DNA from 4 places in the Parageobacillus caldoxylosilyticus genome. Region 4 is predicted to be linked to each of the others. Evidence: predicted binding sites of a transcription regulator. Region 4 holds the regulator's gene; each other region holds the start of a gene.
What was found. Region 4 encodes Rex, which represses fermentation and respiration genes when NADH is low (regulators of the CRP and FNR family bind a similar motif). Its sites were predicted from a motif close to TTGTGAAATATTTCACAA; they were not measured.

Region 1: the regulator Rex is predicted to act here: its motif matches at 3,022-3,039, upstream of BV455_RS05045 (DUF2249 domain-containing protein).
Region 2: the regulator Rex is predicted to act here: its motif matches at 2,867-2,884, upstream of pflB (formate C-acetyltransferase).
Region 3: the regulator Rex is predicted to act here: its motif matches at 1,271-1,288, upstream of BV455_RS05860 (cytochrome ubiquinol oxidase subunit I).

The regions. Positions count from the first base shown of each region.
Region 1 covers NZ_CP040553.1:985,645-990,062, reverse strand. Annotated here, with positions in the region: gene BV455_RS05060 (Crp/Fnr family transcriptional regulator) at 1-155, opposite strand, end outside; gene BV455_RS05055 (nitric-oxide reductase large subunit) at 390-2,753, shown strand; gene BV455_RS05050 (hypothetical protein) at 2,830-2,982, opposite strand; gene BV455_RS05045 (DUF2249 domain-containing protein) at 3,105-3,338, shown strand; gene BV455_RS05040 (molybdenum cofactor guanylyltransferase) at 3,440-4,027, shown strand; gene BV455_RS05035 (TIGR04053 family radical SAM/SPASM domain-containing protein) at 4,099-4,418, shown strand, end outside.
Region 2 covers NZ_CP040553.1:1,772,670-1,777,087, forward strand. Annotated here, with positions in the region: gene pflA (pyruvate formate-lyase-activating protein) at 1-442, opposite strand, end outside; gene pflB (formate C-acetyltransferase) at 501-2,750, opposite strand; gene BV455_RS09075 (IS1182 family transposase) at 3,095-4,418, shown strand, end outside.
Region 3 covers NZ_CP040553.1:1,149,598-1,154,015, reverse strand. Annotated here, with positions in the region: gene BV455_RS05875 (SpoVR family protein) at 1-172, shown strand, start outside; partial or broken gene BV455_RS05870 (DUF302 domain-containing protein) at 335-687, shown strand; gene BV455_RS05865 (YidH family protein) at 770-1,147, shown strand; gene BV455_RS05860 (cytochrome ubiquinol oxidase subunit I) at 1,463-2,812, shown strand; gene BV455_RS05855 (cytochrome d ubiquinol oxidase subunit II) at 2,809-3,822, shown strand; gene cydS (cytochrome bd oxidase small subunit CydS family protein) at 3,835-3,933, shown strand; gene BV455_RS05850 (DsrE/DsrF/DrsH-like family protein) at 4,089-4,418, shown strand, end outside.
Region 4 covers NZ_CP040553.1:1,454,604-1,459,021, forward strand. Annotated here, with positions in the region: gene BV455_RS07335 (CPBP family intramembrane glutamic endopeptidase) at 1-732, shown strand, start outside; gene BV455_RS07340 (YdiK family protein) at 736-930, shown strand; gene tatC (twin-arginine translocase subunit TatC) at 933-1,679, opposite strand; gene BV455_RS07350 (twin-arginine translocase TatA/TatE family subunit) at 1,700-1,852, opposite strand; gene BV455_RS07355 (redox-sensing transcriptional repressor Rex) at 1,869-2,507, opposite strand; gene moaC (cyclic pyranopterin monophosphate synthase MoaC) at 2,497-3,018, opposite strand; gene BV455_RS07365 (ABC-F family ATP-binding cassette domain-containing protein) at 3,138-4,418, shown strand, end outside.

The DNA.
Region 1 (4,418 bases), 470 kb from region 4:
ACGCGTTCTAACGGATCTCCTTGCATAAAAACAAATGTCCGCGGTTTATAGACGCGTACATGGGAAATCGATACGAGTGATTCCAGTTCATGATCGGATAACTCGCGAAAAAGCGGAACATTTTTTAGTCTCTCTTTCATCCAATCATTTGTCATTATTCCATCTCCTTACATAAATTTTGCGAAAATGTGTCTTTCACCAAGTGGAGTTCCTTTTGACAAGGATAAAGAAACTGTAAGGCTTTCCGTTATTTCTATACTACCATTTTATGAGTTTCTTCATATGCAAGCTGTGACATAAATCATAGTATGCGTTTGTCATGACTCACATTTTTTTTATTTTTGCAGCGTTACAATGAGGATGAATCAAAGATAGGAGGTTGAGGATAGATGGAAGTGAACCCATCAGTCCGTCCGTCTTTACGTCCCGAACGGCGGACACAAAATAGTTTCCTTAAATCAATATTAATTTTTACGATTTTAATCAGTTTTACCGTCCTGCTTGTCGGCGGATATTGGATTTTTAAAGAAATGGCGCCGCGGCCGAAAGAAGTGCGGAGCGAAAGCGGCAAAGTGTTGATGACAAAAGAAACGATTATCGGCGGACAGGCAGTATTTCAAAAGTATGGCTTGATGGATTACGGTACCGTACTTGGGCACGGATCTTACATGGGTCCGGATTATACGGCAGAGGCGTTGAAGATTTACACGGAAGGGATGCAAGAGTATAAAGCAAAAGAACTTTATAATAAACCATTCTCGCAACTATCCAAAGATGAAAAAACGATCATTCGTGATAAAGTAATTAAAGAAATGCGGAAAAACCGCTACAACCCTGTTACTGATGTGCTTGTGCTAACCGATGCGCAAGTGTATGGACTGGAAAAAGTCCGCGATTATTATCGCGATGTATTCACCAACGGTGACGGCTGGGGATTGAAAAAAGGGTTAATTAAAGAATCAGACATGCCAAAAGCACATCGCGCCTGGGTAGCGGACAGCGACCAAATTCAGCAAATCGCCGACTTCTTCTTCTGGACAGCTTGGTTATCAAGCACTCCAAGAATTGGGGACCACATTACGTATACAAACAACTGGCCATATTATGAAGATGCAGGGAATACGATGTCGTTTTCCGCCATGTGGTGGAGCGGAGCAAGCGTGACCATCTTAATTTTATTCGTCGGGATTATTTTGTTCTTCTTCTACCGCTATCAATTAAGCATGCAGGAAGCATATAAAGAAGGGCAATTCCCGGTTATCGATTTGCGTAAGCAGCCTTTGACTTCTTCGCAAGTGAAATCAGGAAAATACTTTGCGATTGTTGCTGTGCTGTTTTTCGTTCAATCGATGTTTGGTGCGTTGCTTGCCCATTATTATGTAGAGCCAGACAGCTTTTTCGGCATCAAATGGATTCATGATTTATTGCCGTTTAACATTGCGAAAGGCTACCATTTACAGTTAGCGATTTTCTGGATTGCGACATCATGGCTGGGCATGGGGATTTTTATCGCGCCGCTTGTCGGCGGACATGAACCGAAAAAACAAGGGATTCTCGTTGATATTTTGTTCTGGGCCCTCGTTGTTCTTGTCGGCGGCAGCATGATCGGCCAATGGCTCGGTGTGAACGGATATTTAGGAAACAGCTGGTTCTTGCTTGGCCATCAAGGATGGGAGTACATTGAGCTTGGCCGCATTTGGCAAATCATCTTGGTAGTGGGCATGCTCATTTGGCTGTTTATCGTCTTTCGCGGCATTAAGAGCGGCTTAAAACGGGAGAGCGATAAAGGCGGATTAATTCACTTATTGTTCTACTCGGCGATTGCGGTGCCGTTCTTTTACATCTTTGCGTTCTTTATGAAACCGGACACAAACTTTACGATGGCCGATTACTGGCGCTGGTGGATTATCCACTTGTGGGTGGAAGGAATTTTTGAAGTGTTTGCGGTTGTTGTAATCGGCTTTTTGTTGGTGCAAATGAAACTTGTCACAAAAAGCTCTACAGTAAGAGCGTTATATTTCCAATTTACGATCTTGCTTGGCAGCGGGGTCATTGGAATTGGCCACCACTATTATTACAACGGTTCGGCGGAAATATGGATTGCGCTTGGTGCCGTCTTCTCGGCGCTCGAAGTCATTCCGCTTACATTGCTTATTTTAGAAGCATATGAGCAATACAAAATGATGCGCGACGGCGGCGTCAACTTCCCTTATAAGTCGACGTTCTGGTTTTTGATTTCTACAGCGATTTGGAACCTAGTCGGCGCCGGTGTTCTTGGATTCCTCATCAATTTGCCAGCCGTAAGTTATTTCGAACACGGACAATTTTTAACGCCGACTCACGGCCATGGGGCGATGATGGGAGTATACGGCATGTTCGCCATTGCGGTGTTGCTGTATTCGCTGCGCAATATCGTCAAGCCGGAAGCATGGAACGATAAATGGTTAAAATTCGCATGCTGGATGCTCAATATCGGGCTTGCAGGGATGATTGCAGTGACGCTATTGCCAATTGGTATTCTGCAAATAAAAGAAGCGTTTGAACATGGCTATTGGGCATCGCGTTCTCCAGCGTTTTTACAACAGGATCTTGTACAAACCTTGCTTACGATCCGTGCCGTTCCAGATACGATTTTCTTAATTGGTGTCATTGTGATGATGGTGTTCAGCGTCAAATCGCTATTCCATTTGCGCAAACCGACACACGGTGAGGAAGAAGCGCTTCCGGTGGTCGATTTAACCAAAGAAGAATAAATAAAAAAGAATCACAGCACAAATCGCTGTGATTCTTTTTATCTTCGTATGATAGCGCTTTCTATCTTGTTCGTTGTTAACTCTTCTTCGCTTCTTCTTTTTCTTCGTAACATTGAAAACAATACAACGTTTCTTTTTCATCGCTAATGATGCCGTTTAAAAACCCATGCAAACAATGTATCGGTTTGCCGCACTGCGAACAAAAGCCAACAAGCTCTTCCAACATCATTTCTCCTTTCATAAACGATTGAAAATTATCATTCGTAAGTTGTGATGTTCATCACTACGACAAACGACAAAAGCGATTATGATGTGTATATAATTCATTATACTATAAAGGAGGCAACAATTATGAGTCAATTTGCTGCAAAAATTCATGCGCCTGATTATGAACCGCGCGAAAGACATCCTGCGATCTTTCGTTTATTCGATAGCCTGAAGCCAGGTGAAGTGATGGAATTAACAAACGATCATGATCCGCGTCCGCTGCATTATCAGTTTATGATGGAACGTCCAGATCAATTTACTTGGGAGTACTTAGAAGAAGGACCGGAAATTTGGCGAGTTGCCATCGGCAAAAAATAAATCAGATTTTTAGAAAAGATTCCCGAAAAATTACGGGAATCTTTTCTTTTCGCTGCCTTCATGATACAGTGAAACAAAGAGTTGGAGAAAGGGGACAGACGGTGAAAGGAATGACAGGGGTTGTTCTTGCAGGGGGTCAGTCGCGGCGTTTTGGCAGCCCGAAAGCGTTTGCCAAGTTTAAAGGAAAATATTTTTTTGAAATTGCTGTAGAAACATTACGCACAGTGGCAGAGGATATTTATATTGTTAGTCATCCTTCACTAGTAGACTGTTTTCGGCAAAAGACAGTGGAAAAAGTGATCATGGACGATGAACGGTATCGTGGGCAAGGGCCGCTGGCGGGAATCTATACGGTTATGAAAAAAAGCGAAGCGGAATGGATATTTGTGCTTCCGTGCGATATGCCGTATATGCGGCCGGAAGTTGCGGAAAAACTTGCTAAATATGCGAACGAGAAGTTTGATGCGATTATATGCGCGCATTTCGGCCGAATTCAGCCGTTAGTTGGCATGTATCATCGACGGACATTCGAGCAAATCGAAAAGCTGCTGCAAGCAAAGGATAACAGAATGAAGTCGTTGCTTCATCGTTGTCATGTTCGCTATGTGACGGAGCAAGATTTTTGGGAAAATGAGATCGTATTTCGCAATGTAAATAAACCGAATGAGTTTGACGATATTGTGACATAAATCGCTTTGTGATATATGTCACATGAGTGTTTCCCCCTATGCAGTACAATGAAAGCAAGGAGGGGAACATAGTGAGGGACTTTAACGAAAATCCGTTTATTGTGATTTGGGAATTAACAAGGGCATGTCAATTAAAATGTCTTCATTGCCGGGCCGAGGCGCAATACCATCGCGATCCGCGCGAATTGACATTTGAAGAAGGGAAAAAGTTAATTGATGATATATATGAGATGGATCAGCCGCTTCTCGTGTTTACCGGCGGGGATCCGCTCATGCGTCCGGATGTATATGATCTTGCGAAATATGCGATTGACAAAGGCCTTCATGTTTCAATGACGCCGAGCGCGACACCGAACGTGACAAAAGAAGCAATTCGAAAAGCGAAGGAAGT
Region 2 (4,418 bases), 320 kb from region 4:
TTTTTCCCGTCAGTTTCCGATGTTTTTTTTCATCGATATGTTTTAAGTCAAGTAAAATTAAATCCGTATAGGAAAGCAATTCATTTAATTTTTGCTGGAATGACGCTTCCGTCGTGTAGCATCCCCCTGATGAATCGATCGCTGTATGAATGCCGAGTTGTTTGCATGCTTTAAATAGCTCGGTTAAAAAGTCGATTTGTAACAAAGGTTCCCCGCCGCTGACGGTAATTCCGCCGCCGGAGGCGTTGATAAACGGCAAGTACGTTTTCACATCATCGATAATTTCTTCTACGGTCATTTCTTTTCCTTTTCCAATTTCCCATGTATCAGCGTTATGGCAATATTGACAGCGCAGCACGCATCCTTGTGTAAAGATGACATAACGAAGGCCTGGACCGTCGACGGTGCCGCATGATTCGATGGAGTGAATAAATCCTTTCATACGTATGTTCTCCTTCCTAAGAGAAATATACCCCCTCCCAAGAAGGAGGGGGAGATAGTTACATCGTTTCGTGGAACGTGCGGTTAATGACGTCAATTTGTTGTTCGCGAGTTAATTTAATGAAGTTGACGGCATATCCAGAGACGCGAATCGTTAATTGCGGATATTTTTCTGGATGTTCCATCGCATCTAATAACGTTTCACGATTCAACACGTTAATGTTGAGATGGTGCCCGCCTTTTTCCATGTAACCATCTAAAATGGCGACAAGGTTACGAACACGGGTTTGTTCTTCTTTTCCTAACGCTTTCGGTACGATCGAGAACGTATTAGAGATGCCATCTAATGCATGTTCATATGGCAATTTCGCGACAGAGCTTAACGAAGCGAGCGCTCCTTTTGTGTCGCGGCCGTGTAGTGGGTTCGCTCCCGGGGCAAATGGTTCGCCAGCGCGGCGGCCATCTGGTGTATTGCCTGTCTTTTTCCCGTATACGACGTTCGATGTAATCGTTAAAATCGATAGCGTATGTTTCGAATCGCGATACGTTTTATGTTTTTTCAATTTCGTCATAAAACGTTCGACTAAATCAACTGCAATTTGGTCGACGCGATCATCGTTATTTCCGTATTTCGGGAAGTCGCCTTCAATTTCAAAATCAACGGCAATGCCGTTTTCATCGCAAATCGGTTTGACTTTTGCGTATTTGATCGCACTTAACGAATCGACGACAACCGATAGCCCGGCAATACCAGTTGCCATTGTACGTAAAACGTGGGTATCATGAAGCGCCATTTCCATTCGTTCGTAACAATATTTGTCGTGCATGTAATGGATGACATTAAGTGTATTAATATAAAGTTCGGCAAGCCATTCAAGCACTTGATCAAATTTACGCATGACTTCATCGTAATCTAAATATTCGGAGGTAATTGGCGCAAATTCAGGGCCAACTTGAATTTTTAATTTTTCATCGACGCCGCCGTTAATTGCATATAACAATGCTTTCGCAAGGTTGGCGCGCGCTCCGAAAAATTGCATTTGTTTACCGATTCGCATCGCCGATACACAGCAGGCAATTCCGTAGTCATCGCCAAATTCAACGCGCATTAAGTCGTCGTTTTCATATTGAATCGAGCTTGTTTTTATCGACATTTTCGCGCAATATTCTTTGAACGCTTCCGGTAATTGTTTCGACCAAAGTACCGTTAAGTTTGGTTCTGGCGCAGGTCCTAAGTTATCTAACGTATGAAGGAAGCGGAACGAGTTTTTCGTTACTAATGGGCGGCCATCGATAGCCATTCCGCCGATCGATTCTGTTACCCATGTTGGGTCGCCGCTAAATAGTTCGTTATATTCCGGCGTTCTTGCGAATTTGACGAGGCGCAATTTCATCACGAAATGGTCGACAAGTTCTTGTGCTTCTTTTTCTGTTAGTGTACCTTCTTGTAGGTCGCGTTCGATATAAATATCTAAGAAGGTAGAAACACGTCCTAAGCTCATCGCTGCGCCGTTTTGTTCTTTAATAGCGGCAAGATAAGCGAAATAGAGCCATTGGAATGCTTCGTGTGCGTTTCGCGCTGGTTTGGAAATGTCGTAACCGTAGTTTAATGCCATTTGTTTCAATTCGTTTAACGCGCGAATTTGTTCAGCAATTTCCTCGCGAAGACGGATAATGTCTTCTGTCATCGTTCTTGCGCCGGTATTTTTCAAATCCTTTTGTTTTTCTTCAATCAGACGATCGACGCCGTATAATGCTACACGACGATAGTCGCCAATAATGCGGCCGCGTCCGTACGCGTCTGGAAGACCAGTAATGATCCCTGCTTTGCGCGCTAATTTCATTTCTTCGGTGTAAACATCAAATACACCTTGGTTATGTGTTTTGCGGTATTCCGTAAAAATTTTTTTTATTTCGTCGCTTACTTTATAGCCGTATGCTTCGCATGATTGCTGTGCCATACGGATGCCGCCGAACGGCATTAATGCGCGCTTAAACGGTTTATCTGTTTGAAAACCAACGATTTTTTCTAAGTCTTTGTTTAAATAACCTGGTCCATGGGAAGTGATGGTCGAAACAACAGATGTGTCCATATCGAGAACGCCGCCTTTTTCTCGCTCTTGTTTCGACAATTCCATCACTTGTTCCCATAGTTTTTTCGTTGCTTCTGTAGGTCCTTCTAGAAATGATTCATCCCCATAGTAAACGGTTACGTTGTTTAAAATAAAGTCACGGACATTAATGGACTTTTTCCATTTTGACCCTTTAAAATTTCGCCAAGGGTCTAATACAACAGTGGTTTGTTTCATAACAGATCCCCTCCCAATCACCTGTAAATATAACAGGCTGATAAAAATGATATAACAGCTTTTGTCTATACAATACTACATTTTTTGATGACTATAACCATCTATTATTGAATAGTTTGTGAAATATTGAGCAATATGAAATGAATGATGATATAACGATGTAACAGATCGAGAAAAAGAAACAATAAATATGAAGAAGGGTGTGAAAAAAAATGAGGATGTCCCAAAAGTGTTCGCATAGCGTTCGCTTTTGGGACACTTTTTTGGATAAAAAAGAAGAAAACCGTTCCTCTTTTGGTATAATAGAGTCACCACAACCCTACCAAAGAAAGGACGGTTTTCTTATGTACATTTATTATAACCGAGATCAACTCATTTTGCCAATGGATCTTGAAATTTTCATTCCCAAACATCATCTTTGCCGGATTGTGGATCTGGCAGTGGAAAAAATGGATCCGGCTCTGTTCGTTTCCCTCTATCCTGGCGGAGGGCGTCCAGCCTATCATCCGAAAATGATGTTGAAAGTCATCCTGTATGCCTACGCCAATCGGATCTACTCCTCTCGCCAAATCGCCAAGCAGTTGAAAGAAAACATTTACTTTATGTGGCTATCCGGCCATCAAACACCGGATTTTCGCACGATCAACCGATTTCGGTCGGAACGGATGAAGGACATCATTTACGAAACGTTTTTCTCCATTGTCGATCTTCTGCGTCAAGAAGGGTTGGTCAAGTTAGAGGATTATTTTCTGGATGGAACGAAAATCGAGGCCAATGCCAACCGATATACATTCGTTTGGCGCAAATCAACGGAAAAGTACGATCAGAAACTGGAGGAGAAATTCCGGAAAATCGTTGCCTCGATCGAACAGGTGACGAAAGAAGATGAAGAGGCGGAACAAGAGGGGGATTTTCAAGAAAAGCTGGAAGCTTCACCGATCACGTCCGAAAGGATCGAAGCCGTCATCGAACAAGTGGAAGAGCGCCTAAAGAAAGAGCCGAAGAATCGTACGTTAAAGAAAGCCAAACGGCAATTGGAACAAGATCTTCTCCCCCGTAAGAAAAAATATGAAGAATACAAAGAAAGATTAGGCGAACGGAACAGTTTTTCGAAAACGGATCCGGATGCCACGTTTATGCGGATGAAGGACGACCATATGAAAAATGGCCAGCTCAAACCGGGGTACAATGTGCAGATTGGGACAGAGAACCAATTCATCACTGGATTTAGCGTGCATCAACGGGCAGGGGATGCCGGATGTTTCATTCCGCATTTGGAGCAATTGGCCGCCTATGGGCGTCCAATGCCTAAACAAGCCATTGCGGATTCCGCCTATGGGAGTGAGGAGAACTACACGTACTGTGAGAAAAAGAAGATAGTCGCCCTGATCAAGTACAACACGTTAGATCGGGAACAAACGAAAGCGTGGGCGAAGGAGATCGGCCGAATCGAGAACATGACGTATGATGAGGAGCTGGATGAGTGGATTTGCGCTAAAGGGGAACGGTTGGTGTTTGTGTATGAACGGAAGGAAACGACCGACAACGGGTACGTTACCGTCAAACGGACGTATCGTTGTACGGCTTGTGCCGGATGTCCGTTTCAGGCGACATGCGCCAAAGGCAAAGACACGAAAACCATCCGCGTTTCCTTGAAAAATCAACAAC
Region 3 (4,418 bases), 310 kb from region 4:
ATATTTAAAGCATTGGTATGAAGGAATTGAATTAGACATCAAATATTTAGAAAAAGTGCTTCCGTATATTTATCAGCTATGGGGGCGTCCTGTTCATATGGAAACGGTGGTGGAAGAGAAGCCGATTTTGTTTACGTATGACGGGAAAATGGTGCATCGGAAATATATATGATCCGTGACATAAAGCTGCTCTGAAGGCAGCTTTTTTTATTTGTTTACAGTTGCGTTCGCTTGTATACCATAAAAAACAGTAACAGTGGCTAGGAACGGAAAAAAGGAAATGGTTCCATTAGACAATCAAACTGCGAATCGGAACGGATGAAGCGATCAAAGCATGGAGGAAAGTTTAGGCAAAGAGGGATTTGGCGTGTTATGGAAATTTTAGCAAACGGAAAAATTACAAAAAAAAGATTCGATTTTTCTCATCCATTCGTTATTTTGGAAGTATGTAATCCAAAAGAAGCCGCACGTGTTCTTTCAGAAAATAGATTAGTTGGATACTTTTTGCCATGTAAAATAGTCGTTTATAAAGAGAATAGGACACCAAAAATTGGCATGCCAAAACCTACCTTGTTCATGAACATGGCAAATGATAAATCATTAAAAAGTTTAGCCGAAGATATCGAAAAAAGGCTAATAGCTTGCCTCAACGAATGTCGATTATCATTGACTCCCATCCTCTTATAGTAGACAGCTTGACGGAAAGGTTAGTATACTATAGGGGGTTTTTATTTGTCAACAATGTTTATGGAAGAAAGGTGTGTGGGAAATGAAGGAGAAAGCGCAAGCACCAACGGAGGACTCCAAATATATTCAACAGCATCTCGCCAATGAGCGTACGTTTTTAGCGTGGATTCGAACGGCTATCGCTATAACAGGAATTGGATTTCTCATCATTAACTTGCATATCAAATCGTCCCATCATTCTTTATCCAACATGGCAGTGCAAATGATTGGAACGTTGTCTGTCGTAACGGGAGTGTGTACGGTTGTTTTTGCCACTATTAGCTATTTCCAAAAAGCAAGGCAAATTAATGAACAAACATTTCGTACCGCTCGTTTTCTTATTTGGTTTTTAGCACTTTTAGTGTTATTTGTCACACTGTTGTTTGGTTATTATTTTTTTGTTTCTTTGTATAAAGCATAAGAAAATGGTTATCATCATTGTCGATGGTAACCATTTTATTTTTGGGATCGATAAGCATAATGGATAAAAAATTGTATGGTATAAAACATTTTTACCTTTATAACTCTGTTAATCATGACAAATTTGTGAAAAACATCACAATTTCAGTATCTTGTTAAATTGTTGACAAAATAAATAAGAGCAAGAGGAATCAAAGGAGGAAAAAATGTGTGGAAACGCCAAGAAAAATGGCTTGTGATGGTTAGTTTTTTTGTTGCAGTGATTATGCTTCTGTCGATGGTTGGCAGATTGTTTTCATAAAGGGAGGATATTGCGATGTGGAAATATGATCCAGTTCTGTTTAGCCGAGTACTTACGGAACTGACGCTGACGTTCCATATTATTTATGCAACGATCGGTGTCGGCGTCCCGTTAATGATTGCGATTGCTCAATGGGTAGGCATCCGCAAAAACGATGAACATTACATTTTGCTGGCGCGGAGATGGACGCGCGGCTTCGTCGTTACGGTAGCCGTCGGCGTTGTGACGGGAACGGCGATCGGATTGCAGCTGTCGTTATTATGGCCGAACTTTATGCAACTTGCAGGTCAAGTTATCAGTCTGCCGCTGTTTATGGAGACGTTTGCCTTCTTTCTTGAAGCGATTTTCCTTGGCATTTATTTATATACGTGGGATCGATTTGAAAATCAGAAAAAACATTTGTTGCTGCTTATTCCGGTTGCCATTGGTTCTTCGGCATCAGCAATGTTTATTACGATGGTAAACGCGTTTATGAATACTCCGCAAGGTTTTGAATTGAAAAACGGAGTCATCACAAATATCGAGCCGCTTGTGGCAATGTTTAATCCAGCGACGCCGACGAAAGTGGCGCACGTCTTGGCGACAGCCTATATGACTTGTGCTTTTGTCTTGGCGTCCATCGCCGCTTGGCATTTAATGCGAGGCAACCGCCATATTTATCACAAAAAAGCACTACATTTAACGATGAAAACAGCTTTGATTTTTTCACTTGCAAGTGCACTTGTCGGCGATTTATCCGGCAAGTTTTTAGCCGAGTACCAGCCGGAAAAATTAGCGGCGGCGGAATGGCACTTTGAAACGAGCACCCATGCGCCGCTTGTCTTGTTCGGGACGCTTGATGAAAACAACAATATAAAAAATGCGCTTATTATTCCAAACGCATTAAGCATTTTGGCGCATAATCATCCCGCCGCGGAAGTAAAAGGATTAAACGAATTTCCGAAGGAGGAAACGCCCCCGCTTTACATTCACTATTTATTTGATTTAATGGTGACGCTTGGCGTGTTTCTTACCGTTGTAGCGGCGGTTTATTGGCTTGGAAAAATATTTAAGTGGAAGTTTGTCGTGAAAAAATGGTTTTTCGGTCTGTTGGTAGCCTCCGGTCCACTTTCGATGCTGGCGATTGAAGTGGGATGGTATCTTGCCGAAGTCGGCCGGCAGCCGTGGATTTTGCGCGGTTATATGAAAACGGCGGAAGCGGCGACATCGTCAGCGCATGTCGATACGATGCTCATTTTATTTTCGATCTTGTATCTTATTTTAGGAATCGCGAGTGCGGCGGTGCTGATTAACATGTTCCGCAAAAACCCAGTCGAACGGGAGTTGGCGGAACGTTCAGGCCAGCAGGAGGTGATGGCGGAATGACGTTGGAGATTGTTGGCATTTCTGTTTTATGGCTGTTTTTGTTCGGATACGTTATAGTCGCCTCGATTGACTTTGGTGCTGGATTTTTCAGCGCATACAGCGATTTTGCCAAGAAAAAGCATATTTTGCATAAAATTATCCAGCGCTATCTTTCCCCGGTATGGGAAGTGACGAACGTGTTTCTCGTCTTTTTCTTCGTCGGCATCGTCGGCTTTTTCCCGAAAACTGCCTATTATTACGGCTCGATTTTGCTCGTTCCTGCCAGCATTGCCATTGTGCTTTTGGCGATCCGCGGGTCGTATTATGCGTTTCATACGTATGGCGGGACGGAAAGAAATTGGTATTTGCTTGCCTACGGGCTAACAGGGCTGTTTATTCCGGCGTCACTGTCGATTGTGCTGACGATTTCGGAAGGAGGATTTGTGGAGAAAAGCGGGGAAAAACTTACTTTATTATATAAAGAGCTGTTTGTCAGCCCGCTTACTTGGAGTATTGTGTTGTTAAGCATTACGAGCGTTCTCTATATTTCCGCTACATTTCTAACATATTACGCCAATGAAGCGGGGGATATGCAGGCGCGCGAATTGCTGCGGAAATATGCGCTAAGTTGGAGCGGGCCAACGATTTTATCGGCGCTCCTCATCATTTATCAGCTGCGGCATCATAATCCGGAGCATTATAGCAACATGTTCAACATTGCTTGGATGTTTGCCATATCATGTCTGTTTTTTGTATTGACCGTTTATTTGCTTTGGAAAAAGAGACATTTCGGCTGGGCGTTTATTAGCTTGCTGCTGCAATATGCGTTCGCGTTTTACGCATACGGCATTTCTCACTATCCGTATCTGTTGTACCCATACTTAACGATTTACGACGGGTTTACGAATCAAGCGATGGCGATCGCGCTTATTATCGCGTTTATCGCCGGTTTCTTGTTATTAATTCCATCGCTGTATTTGTTAATGCGATTGTTTTTATTCAACAAAAAATATGTAAAAGGACAATTATAGGGGGAGCATAACATGCAAACATTTCTTATTATGTATGCACCAATTCTTATTGTGGCGTTGTCTGTGGTTGCTGCGTTTTGGGCCGGATTGAAAGACAAACAGGTCGAGTAGGACTTCCTGCTCGACATTTTTTATATTTGTTAGTTGACATTTATGGAAAAATCGATTAATATAAGGACTAGGTTATATACCCATACATGTATATGTAAATAAAATATTTTATTTTGTAAAAACTATGATTGAGAAAAAACGAGGAGGAATTCTTGATGAAAGTAGCGATTATCGCAGCTAACGGTAGTTTATTTGACGCATACAAAGTATTCAATATTGCCACAGCGGCAGCGGCATCAGAGGCAGAAGTAGGCATTTTCTTCACATTTGAAGGGTTGAATCTCATTCATAAAGAAGCACATAAAAACTTACCGCTTCCAGAAGGAAAAGAGCATTTTCAAGAAGGATTTCAAAAAGCGAATGTTCCGTCAATCGAAGAGCTTGTAAAAATGGCGCAAGAATTAGGTGTGAAACTGGTTGCATGCCAAATGACGATGGACGTCATGGGTCTTGACAAAGATCAATTTGTCGATGGAATTGAAGTC
Region 4 (4,418 bases):
AAACGACAATATTGGTATGTCATTATTACGTATATCATCATGCAACTGTCTGGTATTGTAGGAGTTCCGCTTTTGCGCTTTCTCGGCGTGGGAAAACATGTCGAAAATAAACTCGTTGCCGCAAAGCTCGCCTCTGGCTATTGGGCGGTCATTAGCTTTGCTATTGCGTTTTTTATTATTATCTTTTTCTTGCGTGAGGATATAAAACAACGGCATACTCGTCATCGCGTTTCTTTGCCCGTCGCTTGGATGTGGGCGGTCAGCGGCGTCTTTTTGTCGCTCTTTGCCCAAAGCCTTGCCGCTAATGTTGAATGGCGTTTGCTTGGTATCGAACCAGGCTCGGAAAACACAAAACGAATTGTTGAAATCATTCAAGTCACCCCTTTATTAATGGTCGTGACTTCCATTATCGGTCCGATTTTAGAAGAAATAATTTTTCGTAAAATTATTTTTGGAACGCTATATCAAAAATACAACTTCTTCATTTCCGCGCTAGTTAGTTCGCTTTTATTCGCCATCGTCCATATGGAACTCGAACACCTGCTCTTGTACGCAGCAATGGGATTTACGTTTGCCTTTCTTTATGCGAAAACGGGACGCATTTTCGTTCCGATTTTCGCCCATGTTACCATGAATACGTTCGTGGTCGTCATACAAACATTGTTTGCCGATGAAATTGAAAAAATAATGCGGCAGACAGAGCAGATACAACTCATTATTGGGGGCTTTTAAACAATGAAAGGGACGCCATTACAATTTGGTTTTTTCTATTTTCTGATGGGAGTGCTATTTACTTACTTGTCCATTCAAAGTGCAAAAGATACGATTTGGAACTTTTTCACGATCTTCCTTGCCATCCTGGCTACGCTTGATTTTGGAGCAGCAATACGTCTATTCGCACTCCACTTTCGCAATAAACCTCCCGTTTGATTTCACGGGAGGTTTTCTTGTTCCTGTTGCGCCAATAGCACTTTGCGGTAAGCCATCTTGGAAATCCAAATGCTTGCCTCATATAAAATCGAAAGCGGAATCATCACGATGACTTGCGATAATACATCCGGCGGCGTAATGACCGCAGCTACAATCAGCAAGGCCAAATAAGCGTATTTTCGTATTTTGATCAATAACATCGGTGTAATCAAACCAAGTCTTGTGAAAAACATCACTACTACCGGCAGCTGAAAGACAATGCCAAACGGCAAGATGAGCTGAAGCAAAAATTCAAAATATTCATTAATACCGATGACTTGATGAATACCCAGGCGTTCCGCCAAATTTTGCATAAAGCGAACGACAAACGGAAATAAAACAAAATACGCAAAACTAACGCCAGCGAAAAAGAGAACAATCGAAATGGGGATATAACTTAAAGTGACCTTTCGCTCTTTTTCATACAATCCCGGACTGACAAACGCCCAAAGTTGATAAAGCAAAACCGGAGCAGTAAGAACAAAGGCAATGACAAAAGCAAACTGAAAATAAATTTTGATCGGATCTGTCAAACGAAACGCATTCATCGTCAATTCTTTTGCTTCATCCGTCCGCTGCAAATATAAAATGACCGGTTCTACAAAAAAGAAGCTTCCTATCAAAGCAATGCCAAAAAAAACAAGAACAATGATAAGCCGTTTTCGCAACTCTCCTAGGTGCTCATACACCGACATTTCTTTATCGTTCATATGTCAACCATCCTAACTCATCATTGGTCGGCTTTTTTTTCATCCTCATCGGCTAATCCTTTCGTCGCATCCTTAAATTCGCGGAGCGATTGACCGAGCGACTTGCCCAATTCCGGAAGTTTTTTTGTTCCAAACAATAATAAAATGACAAGCACGATTAATAAATATTTCACGTTTCATTCTCTCCTTTTATTCAAGCGGGTAGTTTTTCAAAAAATAAACGAGCGACTGCAATTCGACCGCTAAGTCAATATGATGGACGCGAATATGCTTGGGTACGTTTAAGCGCGCTGGTGTAAAATTTAAAATTCCTTTAATTCCTCTTTGGACAAGACGGTCGGTAATCCACTGAGCGACATGGGCCGGCACCGTTAAAATCGCTACTGGAATCCCCTCGTGAAGACGGTCTTCCAATTCATCCAAATGATAGACAGGCACCCCGCCGACTTCTGTACCGACTTTCCTTTCATCTACGTCAAATGCCATCACAATTTTCGTATTATTGTTTTTCGAAAAATTATAATTTAAAAATGCGGTGCCTAAGTTCCCGACTCCAAATAGTGCAACTTCCGTTACCTCATCTTGATCGAGCGTTTTCCGGAAAAATGACAGCAAATAGTTGACATTATATCCGTATCCCTTTTTGCCAAGCGCTCCAAAATAGGAAAAATCGCGGCGGATCGTCGCAGGATCGACTTTGACCGCCTCGCTCAGTTCGGCAGAAGAAACGCGTTGTTTTCCAGAAGCGTGTAAATTTTTTAAAAAACGATAATATAACGGCAAACGTTTGGCCGTTGCTTGCGGAATTTTTGGCTGTTCATTGCTCATTGATGAATCCCCCAGCACTTCTTTTTTCGCGTTGATAATGTCCTGACTTTCCACCTGTTTTCTCTACCAAATAGGTTGGGCCAATAACCATTCCTTTATCTAACGCCTTACACATATCATATACTGTCAGCGCACATACAGAGGCAGCCGTTAGCGCTTCCATCTCCACCCCCGTGCTTCCCTTCGTTTTCACCGTTACGGTAATCAACAATTGATACAACGCTTTTTCTTCTTCGACATGCCAGGCAAACTGAATGTCGACACCTTTTAGCATAAGCGGATGGCACATTGGAATGAGATCGGCTGTTTTTTTCGCTGCCATAATACCTGCCACTTGCGCAACGGCAAGCACATCCCCTTTTTCGATCGCGTGGTTTGTCATTTTTTCATAAATTTCCTTATTTACTGTCACACTTGTTTGCGCGACCGCTATGCGAACCGTATCCTCTTTGTCCGTAATATCGACCATTTTTGCCCGGCCTTGTTCGTTGAAATGGGTAAATGATGACAACATAATCTCCTCCACTTATAAACTATACACTATTTTTCGTCATCTGTCTTTTATCGTTTTATTGCGATAAGAAAGTCACTTACGCTACACTATTATTGTCAAACGCGAGGTGAAAAACAATGATCATTTTACAAGTTAACCAACTGACAAAATATTTTGGCGCTGACCTTATTTTATCGAATATAAAATTAGAAATACAATCAAAAGACCGTATCGCTCTCGTTGGGAGAAACGGAGCCGGGAAATCGACCCTATTAAAGATCATTGCCGGTGAAATGTCTTACGATAGCGGGGAGATTATTAAACCAAAAGAAGTAACAATCGGCTATCTTGCCCAGGACAGCGGGCTTCACTCTTCGTTGTCGATTTGGGAAGAAATGATGACGGTATTCGCCCCGTTAAAGGCGATGGAGAAGCAATTGCGAGCGATGGAAATGCAAATGGGCGATCCCGATTTGCTTGCAGACGTTTCCCGTTATGAAAAACTATTAAAAGACTATGACGCGTTGCAAGAGCGCTATAAAGAACAAGGTGGTTACCAATACGAAGCTGATATTCGCTCCATTTTACACGGTTTGCAGTTTTCTAAGTACGATTATATGACGACTCCTGTCCAATCGCTAAGCGGCGGACAACGAACGCGGCTGGCGCTCGGAAAATTGCTGTTAATGAAGCCCGATTTGCTTATTTTGGACGAGCCGACCAACCATTTAGACCTCGAAACATTAACATGGTTGGAGCAATATTTACAAACGTATCCTGGCGCTATTTTAATTGTATCGCATGACCGCTATTTTCTCGATAAAGTAGTCACCCAAGTATACGAACTGTCACGTGCAACATTAAAGCGGTATAGCGGCAATTACAGCCGTTACCTAGAGCAACGGGCGGAGGAATACGAACGGGAACGAAAACTATATGAAAAACAGCAAGAAGAAATTGCAAAGCTGCAAGATTTTATTCAGCGCAATATTGCCCGCGCTTCGACAACCAAGCGCGCGCAAAGCAGAAGAAAACGGCTCGAAAAAATGGAAAGAATGGAGAAGCCGATCGGGGACGAAAAAGCTGCCTCGTTTTCCTTCGAAATCGAGCGGCAAAGCGGCAATGACGTGTTAATCGCTGAAGATGTCGCAGTAGGATACGATGCGGATCAGCCAATTTTTCGCAATGTCCGCTTTCGCATCACGCGCGGGGAAAGCGTCGCTTTGATTGGACCGAACGGAATCGGCAAATCCACGTTGCTAAAAGCGATTGTCAATAAACTCCCGCTACAAGCAGGGCATTTCCGCTACGGCTCGAACGTACAAATCGGCTACTATGACCAAAACCAGGCCGACTTGTCCTCAAATAAGCGCGTGCTCGATGAACTTTGGGATGAATTCCCTGACAAAACGGAAAAA